4 regions of the Streptomyces sp. NBC_01390 genome follow, and region 4 is predicted to be linked to each of the others. Evidence: riboswitches for the same ligand, from Rfam matches in the RefSeq annotation. Region 4 holds a riboswitch; each other region holds the start of a gene.
What was found. Region 4 has a riboswitch for cyclic di-AMP ahead of OG241_RS41150 (M23 family metallopeptidase). Riboswitches for the same ligand answer to the same signal wherever they lie in the genome.

Region 1 (3,913 bases), 7.9 Mb from region 4:
CGCCAGCGACGACCCGTCAGCCCGTTACGTCCTGCCCGAGTTCACCGAACGCACCAGTTCCGGGAGCCGGACGCTCGATCCGTACTCGAAGCTCCTGGAAGAGCGGATCGTCTTTCTCGGGACGCCGGTCGACGACACCTCGGCGAACGACGTGATGGCCCAGTTCATGCATCTCGAGTACCTCGCGCCCGACCGGGACATCTCCCTGTACATCAACTCCCCCGGCGGCTCGTTCAGCGCGATGACGGCGATCTACGACACGATGCGGTTCGTCACCTGCGACGTGGAGACGGTCTGCCTGGGGCAGGCGGCCTCCGCGGCGGCCGTGCTGCTGGCCGCGGGTACGCCGGGCAAGCGCAGCGCGCTGCCGGGAGCCCGGGTGCTGATCCACCAGCCCTCGCTGTCCGAGCCGGTCCACGGCCAGGTGAGCGATCTCTCCATTCAGGCCCAGGAGTTGGGCCGGGTCCGTAACCTGCTGGAAGAACTGCTCGTACGGCACACCGGCCAGAGCGCGGAGCGGGTCGCCGCGGACATCGAGCGGGACAAGATCCTGGACGCCCAGGCCGCTCTGGAATACGGGCTGGTGGACCGGATCGTGCCCAGCCGCAAGTCGTCGCACCCCACCCCCGGTACGAGGTGAGCCGCCGATGCTTCCACCCGAACTTCCTCCGCTGCCCGCGCTGACGCGCGCGGAGGGCGAGTTGATCGACCGTTACCTCGAAGTGGCCGATCTGCTCGGCCGTATCAATCCCGCCTATCACGGCGACACCTACCGCGGGCTGAGGGCCGCGCAGGCGCTCGTCGCCAAGGCGGTGGCGTTGCGCGACGCGCTGGAGCTGATGCACCAGCGGGGCGAGGCCGAGGTGCACGCCCATACGCTGGCGCGTGCGCTGCGCGTCCTGGACGGGGAGCGCCGCACGGCGCGCGTCACCGTTCCTCGTGAGCCCGCCGGTTGACGCGCCGCATCCACGGGACCGCATCAGGCGGGCTCATCCGTCAGGTGACGGACTGTCCGGAACGGATGGGGAAGTGACTAGGCGGCATCCCCCGTTCGGAGTAGTCGCGGATCCCCCGTCCGGCCCGCTCGACTTGCGCGACACGCACGGTTCGTAACCGAATCGAGACCGCTCAACCCCTGGTCCGAGGGTGCGCGACCCCCTCGAAAGTCCTTCGTGGGTACGGGTGTCCACCCGAACGGGCCAGCGGTGAGTAACCCCACAAAGCCCCGTTTCCATTGGGATTTTCCCACTTCCATGAGCCAAGATCCCTTCCTGACGACAAGCCCCCGCCACAAGCGGCGGGGCGATCCGGGCGGACGCCGAGTCCTGCCGCCGCCTGGATGACCGGTCGACAGATGTGCATCGGCAGGAGTGGAGGACCCAAGCACGACGGGTCGCCGGAACGGTCACGCCATGACCGGGCCGAGCAGCCCTTGGGGTGAAGCCGCGTCAGCGGCCGGGCAACTTCGCCAGCCCGAATCCGACAGGTCATCCTTCACAGGCGGCTGACGAAGGGTTGCGCATGTCTGCGCTCAATCGTGTCCCGTCGCTGATGACCCGGGCCGGTACGGCCTCGGCTCTCACCCTCGCCGCCGTGGGCGGCAGCCTGGTGATCCCCGGTGTCGCGACCAACGCCGCCGCGGCGGTCGCACCGTCGACGAAGGCACTTCAGATCGCGGCTTCGAAGAAGGGCTCCGCGTACAAGTACGGCGCCGCGGGACCGAAGAGGTTCGACTGCTCCGGTCTGACGCAGTATTCGTACAAGAAGGCGGGCAAGTCCCTGCCACGTACGGCGGCGGCCCAGTACAACAAGACCAAGCACATCTCCGCCAAGAGCCGCAGGGGCGGGGACCTGGTCTTCTTCCACTCGGGCTCGAACGTCTACCACGTGGGCATCTACGCCGGGAAGGGAAAGATCTGGCACTCCCCGAAGACTGGGGATGTCGTGAAGCTCCAGAAGATCTGGACGAAGAGCGTCTGGTACGGCCGGGTCAGCTGACCTCCCCGGGGTGGGCCGGCGGCCAGGAGCCGCCGGCCCGCCCCGGGCCCCGTTCACAGCGACAGCGACGCCTCCAGCGGGAACAGCGCGCCGAAGCCCGTCGGCGCGGCGTCACGGCTCCTGCTGTCCGACCGCGGTCACCGGAGGCCTGGCCGGGACCGTCCACGGGAGTTCGATCGACACCGTCTTGCCGCCCTCCCGAGTGGGGCGGACCCGCAGTTTGCCGCCCGACTCGGCGGTCAGCCAGCGGATGATGACCATCCCGCGCCCGTTGTCCTGCTGCACGGCGGCGGGCAGCCGTTTGGGGAAACGCGGGTGGCTGTCGGTCACCCCGATGCGCAGGTTTTCGTCACGATCGAGGGCGATGTCCACCGTGAAGGTGGGTGACAACCCGAAGGTGTGCTGTACGGCATTCGTGGCGAGTTCCGAGATGATCAGGCGGATGCTGTCGGCGGCTTCGGAGTCACCCGGCAGGCCCCATTCCGCCAGCACGTTGGCGACATACGCGCGGGCGGCGGAGACCGAGGCGGGATCGCTCGGCAGAGTGACGGATGCTTCCAGGTGGTCTGCCATGGCGACGTCGTCCCTTTCCCACAGGACCGGGGCCCGACACGGAGCGGCTGATTCGAGTACGGTCCCGGACTGGTGCTTCGCGCCAGACTGCCATTCCGGCGCCGGTCACGGGGTGCGATCCACCAAGATATGCATATATCTGTCGCTCGAAGCGGTGAACTCTGCGACCCCAGAACGTATTCGGGCGGCTCATCAGGAGTAAGGGGTGGCCCATGCAGTACGGTCCCGCGGTGCGCCGCCGAAAGCTGGGTGCCGAACTGCGCGCGCTGCGTGCCAGGGCCGGGCTCACAAGCGGTCAGGCGGCCCGTCTGGTGGGCTGGCACCAGTCGAAGGTGAGCCGGATCGAGACAGGTGCGAGCGGCGTGAAACCGGCGGACGTCCGGTTACTTCTGGACGCGTACGCCGTTCCCGAGGGCGAGTCGCGTGAGCTGCTGCTCGTACTGGCGGGGACCGAGGACGGCGACCGGCACAACTGGTGGCATGCCTACCGTGGCGTACTGCCGCCCGCCTACCGGGATTTCATCAGCCTGGAGTCGCAGGCAGGCACCATGCGCACGCTGGAGACCTCGGTGGTGCCGGGGTTGCTGCAGACCCGGGAGTACGCCCGTGCGGTGACCCGGGCCGCGGTGGACGGCCTGGAAGAGAAGCGGCTCGACGCGCTGGTCGAGGTGCGGCTGGCCCGGCAGGACGTGCTGCGTTCGGACCGGCCGCTGGAGCTGAGCGCGGTCCTCGACGAGGCGGTGCTGCGCCGCGAGGTGGGCGGACCCGAGGTGATGACACGTCAGCTGGCGTGGCTTTTGGAAGCGGCCCAACTGCCTCAAGTGCGGCTGCAGATCCTGCCGTTCACCGCAGGGGCGTATATCGGTATTACCGGGCCTTTCGTTATCTTCTCCTTTCCGAGCACTTCTGACTTGGATGTGGTTGTTCTCGACCAGATGATGAGTAGCCTCTACCTCGAACGGAAAGAAGACCTCCGGGCCTACAGCGAGGCCTTCAACACCCTTCAGATCCACGCCCTTTCGCCCGAGGACTCGTTGGATTTCATCGCCGGTCTGCATTACGGCGTGTGAGGAGGCACCATGACCGCACTGCCTCGGAACGTACCGTCCGTCGTCGAACCGCCCGGTGTGCGATGGCTGCGCAGCAGCTACAGCACCGGCGCGAACAACTGTGTGGAGACGGCCCGTCCGGACACCGATGTCCCGGCCGGACCGCTCGCCGTACGCGACTCCAAGAACGCCACCGGGCCCGTCCTGCTCTTCTCCCCCGAGAGCTGGCAGGGATTCCTCACCGCGTTCCGGTGATCGCCCTACGACACACGGCCGCGGTCCGCCGACTCATG
Region 2 (3,913 bases), 1.0 Mb from region 4:
CTGTTCGGCCACGATCTGGTCGAGCAGCCTCCCGCGTACCGCGAGGTTCGTGTAGTCGAAGTCGCCCTCGGGGCGCCGGTCGGCGAGCAGAACCGCGAAGCGGTCCGCCCAGCCGACGAACGCCCCGTCGGGGCCGGGGTCGCCGACGCCCTCGGTGAAGCTGTCCCCCACCGCCACGTACGACCCGATCACTGCTCTGCTGTCATTCTTCGAATCGTCTGCCACATCGGCCCATGATTCACCTTCCGATGTGAGCTACGCGACCGTAGGAAGGGGTTGACGTGTGGTGAGATAAGCCACGTGTCAAGTGTTGGTCAACCCGGAATAACGGGGAGACGCAGCTCACGGACGCTGAAGTCGGTGATCCTGAAGTGGCGTAACGGCGCAGCCGGGTCGCGGTGTTGGCGTTGGCGCCGCAGCCGACGTAGTACGTCGGAGACCGCCGAAGACCGGACCCGGGATCGGGGCCGGCCTTCGGTGGATGTACGTGGATGCACTGGGTGGACATCCTTGACGGACGTCCGTGCACGAGGTGCGCGTCAGCCGACGGCGACACCCTTCGAGCGGAGGTAGCCGACCGGGTCGATGTCGGATCCGTAGTCCGGAGTGGTGCGGATCTCGAAGTGCAGGTGCGGTCCGGTCACGTTGCCCGTGGCGCCGGAGAGACCGATCTGCTGCCCCTCGCTCACGGTCTGGCCGGCCGAGACGGAGAGCTGGGAGAGGTGGCCGTACTGGGCGTAGTAGCCGTCGGCGAGCTTGATGACGACCTGGTTGCCGTACGCGCCGCCCCAGCCGGCGGAGACGACGGTGCCGGCGCCGACCGCCTTGAGGGAGGTGCCGGTCGGGACGACGAAGTCGACGCCCGTGTGGTAGCCGCTGGACCACATGCTGCCCGCCACGTGGTAACCGGTGCCGATGGTGGCGCCGGTCACGGGAAGGGTGAAGCCGCTGGAACTGCTGGAGCTACTGGTGTCGGCGGCCTCGGTCGTCGTGGAGGTGTCGGCCGTCGCGCTCTCGGCGGCAGGCTTGGACTCCGTCTTCCGCGTGGACTTCGAGGAGGACGAGGACTCCACGGCGGACGACGAGGTCGACGCGGCCTTCTTGCCGATCGTCAGCTTCAGACCGGGGTGGATCAGGCTCGGGTCGGCGCCGATGGCGGTCCGGTTGTCCGAGTAGAGCTTCTGCCAGCCACCGCTGACGCTCTCCTCATGGGCGATCTTCGAGAGGTAGTCGCCGGACCGGACCGCGTAGGTCCTGACGCCCGACTTCTTCGCTGCGGCAGCCTTTTCGGTCTTTGCCGTGTGCACGGAAACGGAATCGGCCGTTACGGACTTGGCTGATTCCGAAAGCGACTGAACAGCCTGAGTCGTGGACTCCGCCGTGGCCGCATGGGCGCCGGTGGCTCCCAGCAACGGCAGGGCGAGAGCCGCTCCGCCGGTTCCGGCGACGGCTATCGAGCGAGTGAATCGCTGGGACTTCGGACGGCGGTGCTTACCCTTCGCGGGCATGACGAATTCCTCTCCGTCGCCTGCGAGGTGAGCTGTCGGGTGCGGACTGGAGATGTCCGGCCACGCCTGAACGTGACTTAACCCCAAGCCTGTTCCAGAGACCGGAACAGGCGTTCTACCTGTGGGTCCCCCGCTCCTGCCGTACTCGGGTGTTCGATGGGGGCTCCGGGCGGCGGCAGGATTGGGCGTCCGTCCGGATTGGTGGCGAACGTAAGCGACCAAGACGCACGGAAACAAGCTTCAGGTTCCCTGTGTACGGGTTTCCTGTGATCCTCCCCGGAATTCCCGGTCACTGTCCGTGAATTCCGGATCTTTCAGCCCCTTGAACTTCCTTTAATCACGCCGAAATTACGTGAACATGACGGCGACACACCGTCACGAATATGACCCTGCTCACGCGCCCGATTCACAGCAACCCCCATTTCCCGGCGAGTTGTAATTAAGGCGCCATAACGGACAGAAGTGTCAGATGCGACGCAGTCGGAAAACTGCCGCATCGAGGTCACCCTTCAGCCCGGTTCGCAGGCCGCGATGCAACAGCACGGCCCCTCTGTGGATTTCGCCCGTTTCGCGGCATTCATACGTCGCCGACGGGTCGAGCCCGCGCAGCCGCAGCGCCGGAAGCGGCTCACCGTGGTGCTGCGCCTGGAGCCAGGCGAGGACGACGGTCTCGTCCCCGAGCACGTACTGCACCGCGCTCAGTCCACCGGTCGGCCGCCGCAGCCGGTAGAGGTCGCCGCGCTGTACGACGGGCCGGATCTCCTTGTAGAGCCCCACCCACTCCCCGGCCTCGGTCAGCTCCTCCTCCGTCCACCGGGCGAGGTCGCCGCCGACGCCGAGCACCCCGGCCATCGCACTCACGAACCGGAAGCGCAACGAGCTGACCCGGCCGTTGAGCTGGGTGTTCGGGCTGTCCGTGACCCAGGCGGCCATGACCCGCGCCGGATGGATCTGGCTGAAGCCCTCCTGGATGGCGAGGCGGTCCAGCGGGTCGGTGTTGTCGGAGGTCCACACCTGGTCCGTACGGGCGAGGACCCCCAGGTCGATCCGGCCGCCGCCACCGGAGCAGGACTCGAAGGCCACCGTGGGGTGGGCCGCCCGCAACCGGTCCAGCAGGGCGTACAGCCCGTGCACGTGGTCGACCCACAGCCGCTGGGGGTAGTCCTCGCCGGGCCAGCCGGCGTCGGTGAAGCAACGGTTGAAGTCCCACTTCACATAGTCGATCGGGGCACTGGAGAGCAGCCCGTCGAGCTGCTCCCAGAGGTACTCGCGGACATCCTCACGGGCGAGGTTCAGGACGAGTTGATTGCGAAACTCCGTCCGCTTCCGTCCCTGCTGAAACTGCACCCAGTCGGGGTGCGCGCGGTACAGGTCACTGTCGGGGTTGACCATCTCCGGCTCGACCCAGATGCCGAACCGCATACCCAGGGCCTGCACGTACTCGGCGAGCGGTTTGACACCCGCCGGGAAGCGGTCCGGGTTCGGCGTCCAGTCACCGAGACCGGCCCGGTCGCTGGTCCGGGCCCCGAACCAGCCGTCGTCCACGACGAACAGCTCGACACCGATCGCGGCGGCCCGCCGGGCCAGCGTCCCCTGCTGCTCCTCGGAGATGTCGAACTCCGTGGCCTCCCAGGAGTTGTAGAGCACGGGCCGGTCCCGGTCCGCGTCGGGGACGACGAACGCGCGCTGGTACGTGTGCCACGCCCGGCTCGCCCCGCCGTGCCCCGAGTCGGTCCACAGCCCCGCGAAGACGGGCGTGGTGAAGGACTCGCCCGCCGCCAGGCGCAGCAGGCCGGAGTCGTCGTATCCGGCGCCGCCGGTGATCTGCACACGCGCGTCGGGCAGCTGGGCGACGGCGATCCGCCAGGAGCCGGACCAGCCGAGCGCGCACGCGTACACCTCGCCCTGCTCCTCGGTCGCGTCGGTGTCGAGCGCCACCCAGGGCAGGTGATGGTGCCCGGTGTGGCCGCGCCGGCTGCCGATGACCTTCTCACCGTAGGTGAGGTCCGTCCGCACGAGACGGGACTCGGCGGCCCAGCGTCCATGGAGCTGGGAGAGGCGCCAGCCGTCGCGCTCGGGAAGCGTCCAGGTGGCGGAGTCCGCACGGAGCAGCTCCAGCGGGCCGGCTCCCTCGGGCGCGTCATGGGCGAGGGTCACCCAGCGCTCCACCACGTCGTGGCGCATCCGGTAGTGGAGCGTGATCGCCAGCCCCGCGTCACGGAACCGAAGCCGCAGTTCGTCCCCGTCGTCGCCGCCCTCGGTCTCGTACGCCTCGAAGCGCCACTCGGTGCCCCGGCGCTCGTCGCTCCGGACGGACAGCGCGGGCCGTACGAAGCGGGGGCCGCCCTCGACCGGGTACTCCTCATGGCCGTCCAGCGGGGCCTCGAAGGGCCAGTAGTCCGGCA
Region 3 (3,913 bases), 2.5 Mb from region 4:
GCCCCATGCCCCTCCCGCACGTCCTGTTGTCCGCCGCCGTCTCTCTCGACGGCTACCTGGACGACACCGGCCCCGAGCGGCTGCTGCTCTCCAGCCCCGCCGACTTCGACCGCGTCGACGAGGTACGGGCGGCCAGCGACGCCATCCTCATCGGCGCCGGCACCATCCGCGCCGACAACCCGCGTCTCCTGGTCAACTCGCCCGAGCGGCGGGCCGCGCGGCTGGCGGCCGGAAAGCCCGAGTATCCGCTCAAGGTGACCGTGAGCGGATCGGGGGAGCTGGACCCGGCCGCCAACTTCTGGCACACGGGTGGCGAGAAGGCCGTGTACACGACGGACAAGGGTGCCGAACAGGCCCGGCGGGCCGGCCTCGGCGCCGATGTCGACATCGTGGCCCTGGGCCCCGGCGCGCTCGACTGGCGAGCCCTGCTCGAACACCTGCATGACGTACGGGGTGTCCGGCGCCTCATGGTCGAGGGTGGTGGCACCGTCCACACCCAGCTTCTCCGGCAGGGCCTCGCCGACGAACTCCAGCTCGTCCTCGCGCCCCTCTTCGTCGGCGACCCCGACGCCCCCCGTCTCTTCGGCCCCGGCGGCTACCAGGGCGGCCGGCTCCGGCTCACGGAGACGCGCCGTATCGAGGACGTCGTCCTGATGCGGTACGAGCCCACGGCCCCCGGCGCCGGCCCGCTCGCCTCCGCCGCCGACCGGCACTGGCTGGCACTGGCGTGCGAACTGGCCCAGCTGTGTCCGCCGTCGCGAACGGCGTTCAGCGTGGGGGCGGTGGTGGTGGCCGCCGACGGTACGGAACTGGCGCGCGGGCACTCCCGGGAGGGCGGCGACCCGGTCGTGCACGCCGAGGAGTCCGCGCTCGCGAAGCTCGACCCGGCCGACCCCCGGCTCCGGACGGCCACCGTCTACAGCAGCCTGGAGCCCTGTGCCCGCCGAGCCTCCCGCCCCGCCCCCTGCGCCCGGCTGATCCTCGACGCGGGCGTCCGCCGGGTGGTCACCGCCTGGCGTGAGCCGGACACCTTCGTGGTGGCGGCGGACGGGAACGGGCTGCTCTCCGGGGAGGGCGTCGAGGTCGTCGTACTCCCCGAGTTCGCGGAGCGGGCCAAGGCCCCCAACGCCCACCTGCCCGGCTGACGTGCCGCTTCCGCGGGGCCCGGGCACCGGACCCCGACCGAGGCTGGTGATCGAGGTCCCGCGGATGGCGTATAGTTGTGTTCAGCGGCGCGGGGTGGAGCAGCTCGGTAGCTCGCTGGGCTCATAACCCAGAGGTCGCAGGTTCAAATCCTGTCCCCGCTACTGAAGGCCCAGGGCCGGAAAACCACGAAAGTGGCTTTCCGGCCCTGAGTCGTTCCCTGAGTCGTTTGTGCCCGCGTCGATCGCGTCGAAGGTCGGCTGTCATCGCCTGTCACCAAGGGTGAGTGAACGATCTCGTTCCGCATAACATCTGACACTCCGTCAAAACTCGGCAGTCACTTACGGCATGGTCAACTCGCCCGATTTTCACCGGTGGTGACCCAGAAAGTCCTCGGGAAAAGGATTAACGATCAACGGGAACAGCTTGGAATCCGGTGTCCAGGTCTATTAACGTTCGATAACGCAGCGCGGTAGTCCCAGCCGTCACAAGAGTCGGCTCCGTGCGCAAGTGCCTAATCCCGCAAGGGAACCGGGGAACCACCAACTTGGGGTGAATCGCTCGTCCGCCTCCGTGGCAACACGGCCGGTATACGCGCGTAGGAGACCTTCCTGCTCCGAACCCGTCAGCTAACCCGGTAGGCGAGAAGGAAGGAAAGGAGCACGCCCACGTGGCGTCAAACCCGCCCGCCCCAGAAGCCCCCTCCGTGCCGAACCGGCGCAGCAGCGAGACCGAGGACGGGAAGATCCCGACCTTCGGCTTCGGCAGCTACCGCACCGACGAGGGCCCCTGGGAGGAGTGGAATCCCAGCGCGGACTCCACCCGCCCTGTTCGCGGCCGGCACCGCGTCGGCAAGCAGCGCGGCGGAGGGCTCGCCCGCAGCTCCACCGTTCTCGGCGTCGGCGTCATAGCCGCTGTCGGCGGGGCCGGCATGGCCACCGCGCAGAGCGGCAAGCCGCCGGTCTCCATCTCCATCCCCGACCTGCCCTCGGTCGGCTCGCCCTTCACGCACGACTCGGACGACGAGCCCAAGGGCTCCGCCACCGCGCTCAGCAGCGTCGGCGTGACTCCCGAGGAGACCGAGCAGGGCACCAGCGACGCCGGCGAGGCCCTGCGCAGCCGCATCATCCTCCAGGCCGAGCAGCAGAAGGACCAGGCCGAGGCCAAGGTCCAGCAGGCCGCCCAGGACGCCGCCGCGAGGAAGGCCGCCGCCGAGGCCGCCAAGGTGAAGCGGGAGGCCGCGGCCAAGGTCGCCGCCGAGAAGAAGAAGATCGCGGAGGCCGCGGCGGCGAAGGTGGAGGCCGCGCGTCTCGCCACGCTCGCCAAGCAGTACACGCTGCCGACCTCCTCGTACACGATCACCGGGACGTTCGGTCAGGCCGGCTCGCTGTGGTCCTCCGGCTACCACACCGGCCTCGACTTCGCTGCGCCCACCGGTACGCCGATCAAGGCCATCCACAGCGGCACGGTCACCGAGGCGGGCTGGAGCGGCTCGTACGGCTACCGCACCATCCTCACCCTCGACGACGGCACCGAGCTGTGGTTCGCCCACCAGTCGTCGATCAACGTCAGCGTCGGCCAGAAGGTCGCCACGGGTGACGTCATCGGCCGCGTCGGCGCCACCGGCAACGTCACCGGGGCCCACCTCCACCTGGAGGTGCACACCAGCAGCTCGGACAGTGCCGGCATCGACCCGATGGCGTGGCTGCGGAGCATGGGCCTCAACCCGTAGAGCCGAAGCCGTAGAGCAGTAGAAGCCGCATCCTAGAGGCCGGGGAGGCACTTTCCCCGGCCTCTTGCTGTGCGTCGTTCACACAGTCTTCGTGAACCGGACGGAATGGGGGCCTCCGTGGCGGGCGTTGACGACGAGCATGACTGCTCTTCGCAAGCTCGGCTCATCGGACCTGGAAGTCTTCCCGCTCGCCCTCGGTGGCAACGTCTTCGGCTGGACCGCCGACGAGACGCAATCCTTCGAGGTGCTCGACGCCTACGCCGCGGCCGGCGGCAACTTCATCGACACCGCCGACGTCTACTCGGCCTGGGTCGACGGCAACAAGGGCGGCGAGTCCGAGACGATCATCGGCAACTGGCTGAAGGCGCGGGGCAACCGCTCGGACATCGTGGTCGCCACGAAGGTCAGCCAGCACCCCGAGTATCCCGGCCTCTCCGGCGGCAACATCAAGGCCGCCGCCGACGCCTCCCTGCGCCGCCTCGGCACCGACCACATCGACCTGTACTTCACGCACTTCGACCAGCCCGAGGTGCCCGTCGAGGAGATCATCGGCGCCCTCGACGAACTGGTGACCGCGGGCAAGGTGCGGTACATCGCCGCCTCCAACCTCTCGCCCGAGCGGCTCCAGGACTCGCTGGACTTCTCCGACCGTGAGGGCCTGGCCAAGTACGTGGCCATCCAGCCCCACTACAACCTGGTCTCACGCGACACCTACGAGGGCCCGCGGCGCGACATCGCCTCCCGTACGGGTCTTGCCGCCGTCCCGTACTACGCGCTGGCCTCCGGCTTCCTCACGGGCAAGTACCGCGCCGGTACGGCGGTCGACAGCCCGCGTGCCGGGGGCGCCGCCCAGCACCTGGAGTCGGAGCGCGGCCGGAAGGTCCTGGCCGCGCTGGACGCCGTCGCGGAGGCACGGGGAGCGGAGGTCGCGACGGTCGCCCTGGCCTGGCTGGCCGCCCAGCCGACGGTGGCGGCCCCGATCGCGTCCGCCCGCACGGTCGAGCAGCTCCCGCCGCTGCTCGCGGTGGCGGAGCTCGA
Region 4 (3,913 bases):
CAACGGTCTGACCGTCCTGCGGTGCCACCGCCCCGGCCAGCAGGTCGTCGCCGTCGAGGTGCTCGTCGACGCCCCCCTGGAGGCGGAGCCGGCCGGTCTGGACGGCGTGGCCACGATCATGTCCCGGGCCTTCTCCGAAGGCACCGACAAGTACTCCGCCGAGGAGTTCGCCGCCGAGCTGGAGCGCTGCGGCGCCACCCTCGACGCGCACGCCGACCACCCCGGTGTCCGCCTCAGCCTCGAAGTCCCCGTGTCGCGGCTCCCCAAGGGGCTGGGGCTGCTGGCCGACGCCCTCAGGGCGCCCGCGTTCTCGGAGAGCGAGATCGAGCGGCTGGTGCGCAACCGGCTGGACGAGATCCCGCACGAGACGGCCAACCCGGCCCGCCGCTCCGCCAAGCAGCTGTACAAGGAACTGTTCCCGGCGTCCTCGCGCATGTCACGTCCGCGCCAGGGCACCGAGGAGACGGTCGCGAAGATCGACGCGGCGGCCGTCCGCGCCTTCTACGAGAGGCACGTCCGGCCCGCCACGGCCACCGCCGTGGTCGTCGGTGACCTCACCGGCGTCGACTTGGACGCGCTGCTCGGCGAAACCCTGGGGGCCTGGGCGGGCTCGTCGGCCGAGCCGCGTCCGGTGCCGCCGGTGACCGCCGACGACACCGGCCGGGTCGTCATCGTGGACCGGCCGGGTGCCGTGCAGACCCAGTTGCTCATCGGCCGTATCGGCGCCGACCGGCACGACCGTGTCTGGGCCGCCCAGGTCCTCGGCACGTACTGCCTCGGCGGCACCCTCACCTCCCGTCTGGACCGCGTCCTGCGGGAGGAAAAGGGCTACACCTACGGTGTGCGGGCGTTCGGCCAGGTCCTGCGCTCGGCTCCGGACGGCACAGGGGCCGCGCTGCTCGCCATCAGCGGCTCCTTCGACACCCCGAACACCGGTCCCGCCCTGGAGGACCTCTGGAAGGTGCTGCGCACCCTCGCGGCCGAAGGGCTCACCGACGCCGAGCGTGATGTCGCGGTGCAGAACCTGGTCGGCGTCGCCCCGCTCAAGTACGAGACCGCGGCGGCCGTGGCGAGCACGCTGGCCGACCAGGTCGAGCAGCACCTGCCCGACGACTACCAGGCGACGCTGTACCGCCAGCTCGCGGCGACCGGCACCGTGGAAGCCACCGCGGCGGCCGTCAACGCCTTCCCGGTGGACCGGCTGGTGACGGTCCTCGTCGGCGACGCGGCGACGATCGAGGGGCCCGTCCGGGCCCTCGGCATCGGTGAAGTGAGCGTCGTCCCCGCCGAGTAGCGGCATCGGCGTACACGACAGGGGCCCGGTGACGGCAGCGTCACCGGGCCCCTCTTTGCCCATGCTTTGTCCGTGTTGATGCGCAAGTTGCCCGTATTGGTGGAGAGGTTGACAGTCTGCACTGTGGCATGTGCGACAAAACCCGTGATCGGTTTGTTGATTGAAAGAGGTCCCGCTTAGCGTCTGTCCGGCTGTCCGTCATGCAGTGCGCCGCAGCCGCGGCACCGGGCAGTCATCGCCGAGTCCCCGTACGGCGCGAGCCAGGGGAGCCGGGGACCCACCATGTGCAGTCCCTGGGGTGAATCGGACGCCCGCGCGCGCAGCGAGGGGGTCCGTAGGAGACCTTCCTGCTCCGAACCCGTCAGCTAACCCGGTAGGCGAGAAGGAAGGAAAGGACCAGCCACTACATGGCGTTCACCCGCGCCACCGGGAAGCACCGTCGTCCCAGCCGCCCCAGCCTTGTCACCCGTACGACCGCCCGCGCTGCCGGCGTAGCCGCCCTCGCGACCACCGGCGTCGTCGGCTCCCTCGCCGCCCCGGCGCTCGCGGCGGAGTCCGCCGTCGAGCAGACCGGACTCACCCCGGTGATCTCCATCGGCGAGTCGCTCGCCGCCCAGATCGACGCCCAGGCCGCCGCCCAGGAGCAGGCCGCCGAGAAGGCCGCCGCCGAGAAGAAGGCCGTGGCCGCCGCGCAGAAGGAGGCGGAGGAGCGCGTCAAGGAGGCACGCGAGGCGCAGGCCCGTGCCGCCCGCGAGGCCGAGCGCAAGCGCCTCAACAGCTATGTCGCCCCGATCTCCGGCTCGTACATCTCCACGGGCTACAAGGCGGGCGGCGGCATCTGGTCCTCCGGCAGCCACACCGGCATCGACTTCCACGCCGCGTCGGGCACCACCGTGCACGCGGTGGGCTCCGGCACCGTCGTCGAGGCGGGCTGGGGCGGGTCGTACGGCAACAACATCGTGATCAAGATGATCGACGGTACCTACACTCAGTACGGTCATCTGTCGTCCATCAACGTCTCCGTCGGCCAGACGGTCACCCCAGGGCAGCAGATAGGCCTCTCCGGGGCCACCGGCAACGTCACAGGTCCGCACCTCCACTTCGAGGCGCGCACGACCCCGGAGTACGGCTCGGACATCAACCCCGTCGCCTACCTTCGCTCGCACGGTGTGAACGTCTGACGAACCCGCGCACCACTTGTCGTGGCCCCGGCTCCCCGAGCCGGGGCTTTCGGCGTTTCGGAGGGTGGTGTGTCCAAAAAATATCCATGGATTCCGGCCTGCCGTCGGAAATTCCGGTTCTCTGCAATAGAGTCACTGAACACACGTCAATCGTCGACGTTTCACGGGGATTAAAGCGGAGGTCGGACATGCGTATTCCGGCGCACTCGGTATGCACGGCGATCCGGGACGACATCGTCGCCGGTGTCTACGAGCGCGGCAGCCGGCTCACCGAGGAACTGCTGGCGCGCCGGTACGGCGTCTCGCGCGTCCCTGTTCGCGAAGCCCTGCGCACGCTGGAGGCCGAGGGCTTCGTGGTGACCCGGCGGCACGCGGGCGCGTGCGTCGCGGAACCCACCGAGCCGGAGGCCTCCGACCTGCTGGAGATGCGCATGCTCCTGGAACCGCTGGGCGCCTCCCGGGCCGCCCAACGGCGGACCGAGGCACACCTCAAGGTGCTGCGCGGCCTGGTCAGGCTGGGTCAGGAACGGGCCAGGAGGGGCAACAGCGAGGATCTGCGCTCCCTGGGGGGCTGGTTCCACGAGACGCTCGCCCAGTCCTCCGGAAGCCATGCCCTGGCCTCGACGCTCACCCAGCTCCGGCACAAGATCGCCTGGATGTACTCGGTGGAGGCGCCGGCCAGCCCGGTCGACTCCTGGGCGGAGCACGGGGCGATCGTGGACGCGGTGGCGCGAGGCGACAGTGAGCGGGCGCGGGCGATCACAGCGCTGCACACCGAGCGGGCGACCGCCGCACACCGGCTGCGCTTTCCGGGAGGCGGAGACCGCCCGGATCGTGTGAGGACTTCGCAACATCCCGTAAACATGACGGGCCTGCGTCATTAACACGGGCACCGTATACAAAGAGGGTTGAATTCGCGGGAGATTATTTTCGCTGCCCGCGATCGGGAATAACAAAGGGCCCGCCTGATATTCAGGCAGGCCCTTCGCGGTATGCGGATGGTGTTTGTGAGGCGGCGTCCGCCGGCGCCATCGATCGAGGGCCCCGAGGGGTCCTCAGACCGTCTCGGGAAGTTCCTCGAGCCCCTCGGCCACCAGCTTCGCCAGGCGGTCGAGCGCGGCGTCGGCGCCCTCCGCTTCGGAGGCGAGGACGATCTCCTCGCCGCCCTGGGCGCCCAGGCCGAGGACCGCCAGCATGGAGGCCGCGTTGACGGGGTTGCCGTCGGCCTTGGCGATCGTCATGGGGACGCCGGCGGCCGTGGCCGCACGGACGAAGATGGAGGCGGGGCGGGCGTGGAGGCCCTCCGCCCAGCCGACGTTGACGCGGCGCTCAGCCATGTGATGCTGCCCTTCACTGTCTCAGGGTTGTCTAGACCATTGTTCCATAGCGTGAAGCGTGCCGGAAGGCAGGACGAAACCTGTTCCGGAACCGCGTTCGA

Region 1: another riboswitch for cyclic di-AMP. It lies ahead of OG241_RS05525 (C40 family peptidase); the one in region 4 lies ahead of OG241_RS41150 (M23 family metallopeptidase).
Region 2: another riboswitch for cyclic di-AMP. It lies ahead of OG241_RS45725 (peptidoglycan DD-metalloendopeptidase family protein); the one in region 4 lies ahead of OG241_RS41150 (M23 family metallopeptidase).
Region 3: another riboswitch for cyclic di-AMP. It lies ahead of OG241_RS30285 (M23 family metallopeptidase); the one in region 4 lies ahead of OG241_RS41150 (M23 family metallopeptidase).

What each region holds. Positions count from the first base shown of each region.
Region 1 is NZ_CP109551.1:1,296,334-1,300,246, forward strand. Features, by position in the region: gene OG241_RS05515 (ATP-dependent Clp protease proteolytic subunit) at 1-640, shown strand, start outside; gene OG241_RS05520 (hypothetical protein) at 648-956, shown strand; cyclic di-AMP (ydaO/yuaA leader) riboswitch at 1,339-1,518, shown strand; gene OG241_RS05525 (C40 family peptidase) at 1,522-1,998, shown strand; gene OG241_RS05530 (ATP-binding protein) at 2,110-2,571, opposite strand; gene OG241_RS05535 (helix-turn-helix domain-containing protein) at 2,784-3,641, shown strand; gene OG241_RS05540 (DUF397 domain-containing protein) at 3,651-3,875, shown strand.
Region 2 is NZ_CP109551.1:10,221,755-10,225,667, reverse strand. Features, by position in the region: gene OG241_RS45735 (SGNH/GDSL hydrolase family protein) at 1-192, opposite strand, end outside; gene OG241_RS45730 (DUF6250 domain-containing protein) at 239-508, opposite strand; gene OG241_RS45725 (peptidoglycan DD-metalloendopeptidase family protein) at 540-1,508, opposite strand; cyclic di-AMP (ydaO/yuaA leader) riboswitch at 1,513-1,670, opposite strand; gene OG241_RS45720 (alpha-galactosidase) at 1,974-3,913, opposite strand, start outside.
Region 3 is NZ_CP109551.1:6,703,294-6,707,206, forward strand. Features, by position in the region: gene OG241_RS30275 (dihydrofolate reductase family protein) at 6-1,145, shown strand; tRNA gene OG241_RS30280 (tRNA-Met) at 1,234-1,307, shown strand; cyclic di-AMP (ydaO/yuaA leader) riboswitch at 1,645-1,802, shown strand; gene OG241_RS30285 (M23 family metallopeptidase) at 1,814-2,875, shown strand; gene OG241_RS30290 (aldo/keto reductase) at 3,015-3,913, shown strand, end outside.
Region 4 is NZ_CP109551.1:9,173,702-9,177,614, forward strand. Features, by position in the region: gene OG241_RS41145 (M16 family metallopeptidase) at 1-1,294, shown strand, start outside; cyclic di-AMP (ydaO/yuaA leader) riboswitch at 1,521-1,688, shown strand; gene OG241_RS41150 (M23 family metallopeptidase) at 1,702-2,475, shown strand; gene OG241_RS41155 (GntR family transcriptional regulator) at 2,664-3,359, shown strand; gene OG241_RS41160 (HPr family phosphocarrier protein) at 3,531-3,812, opposite strand.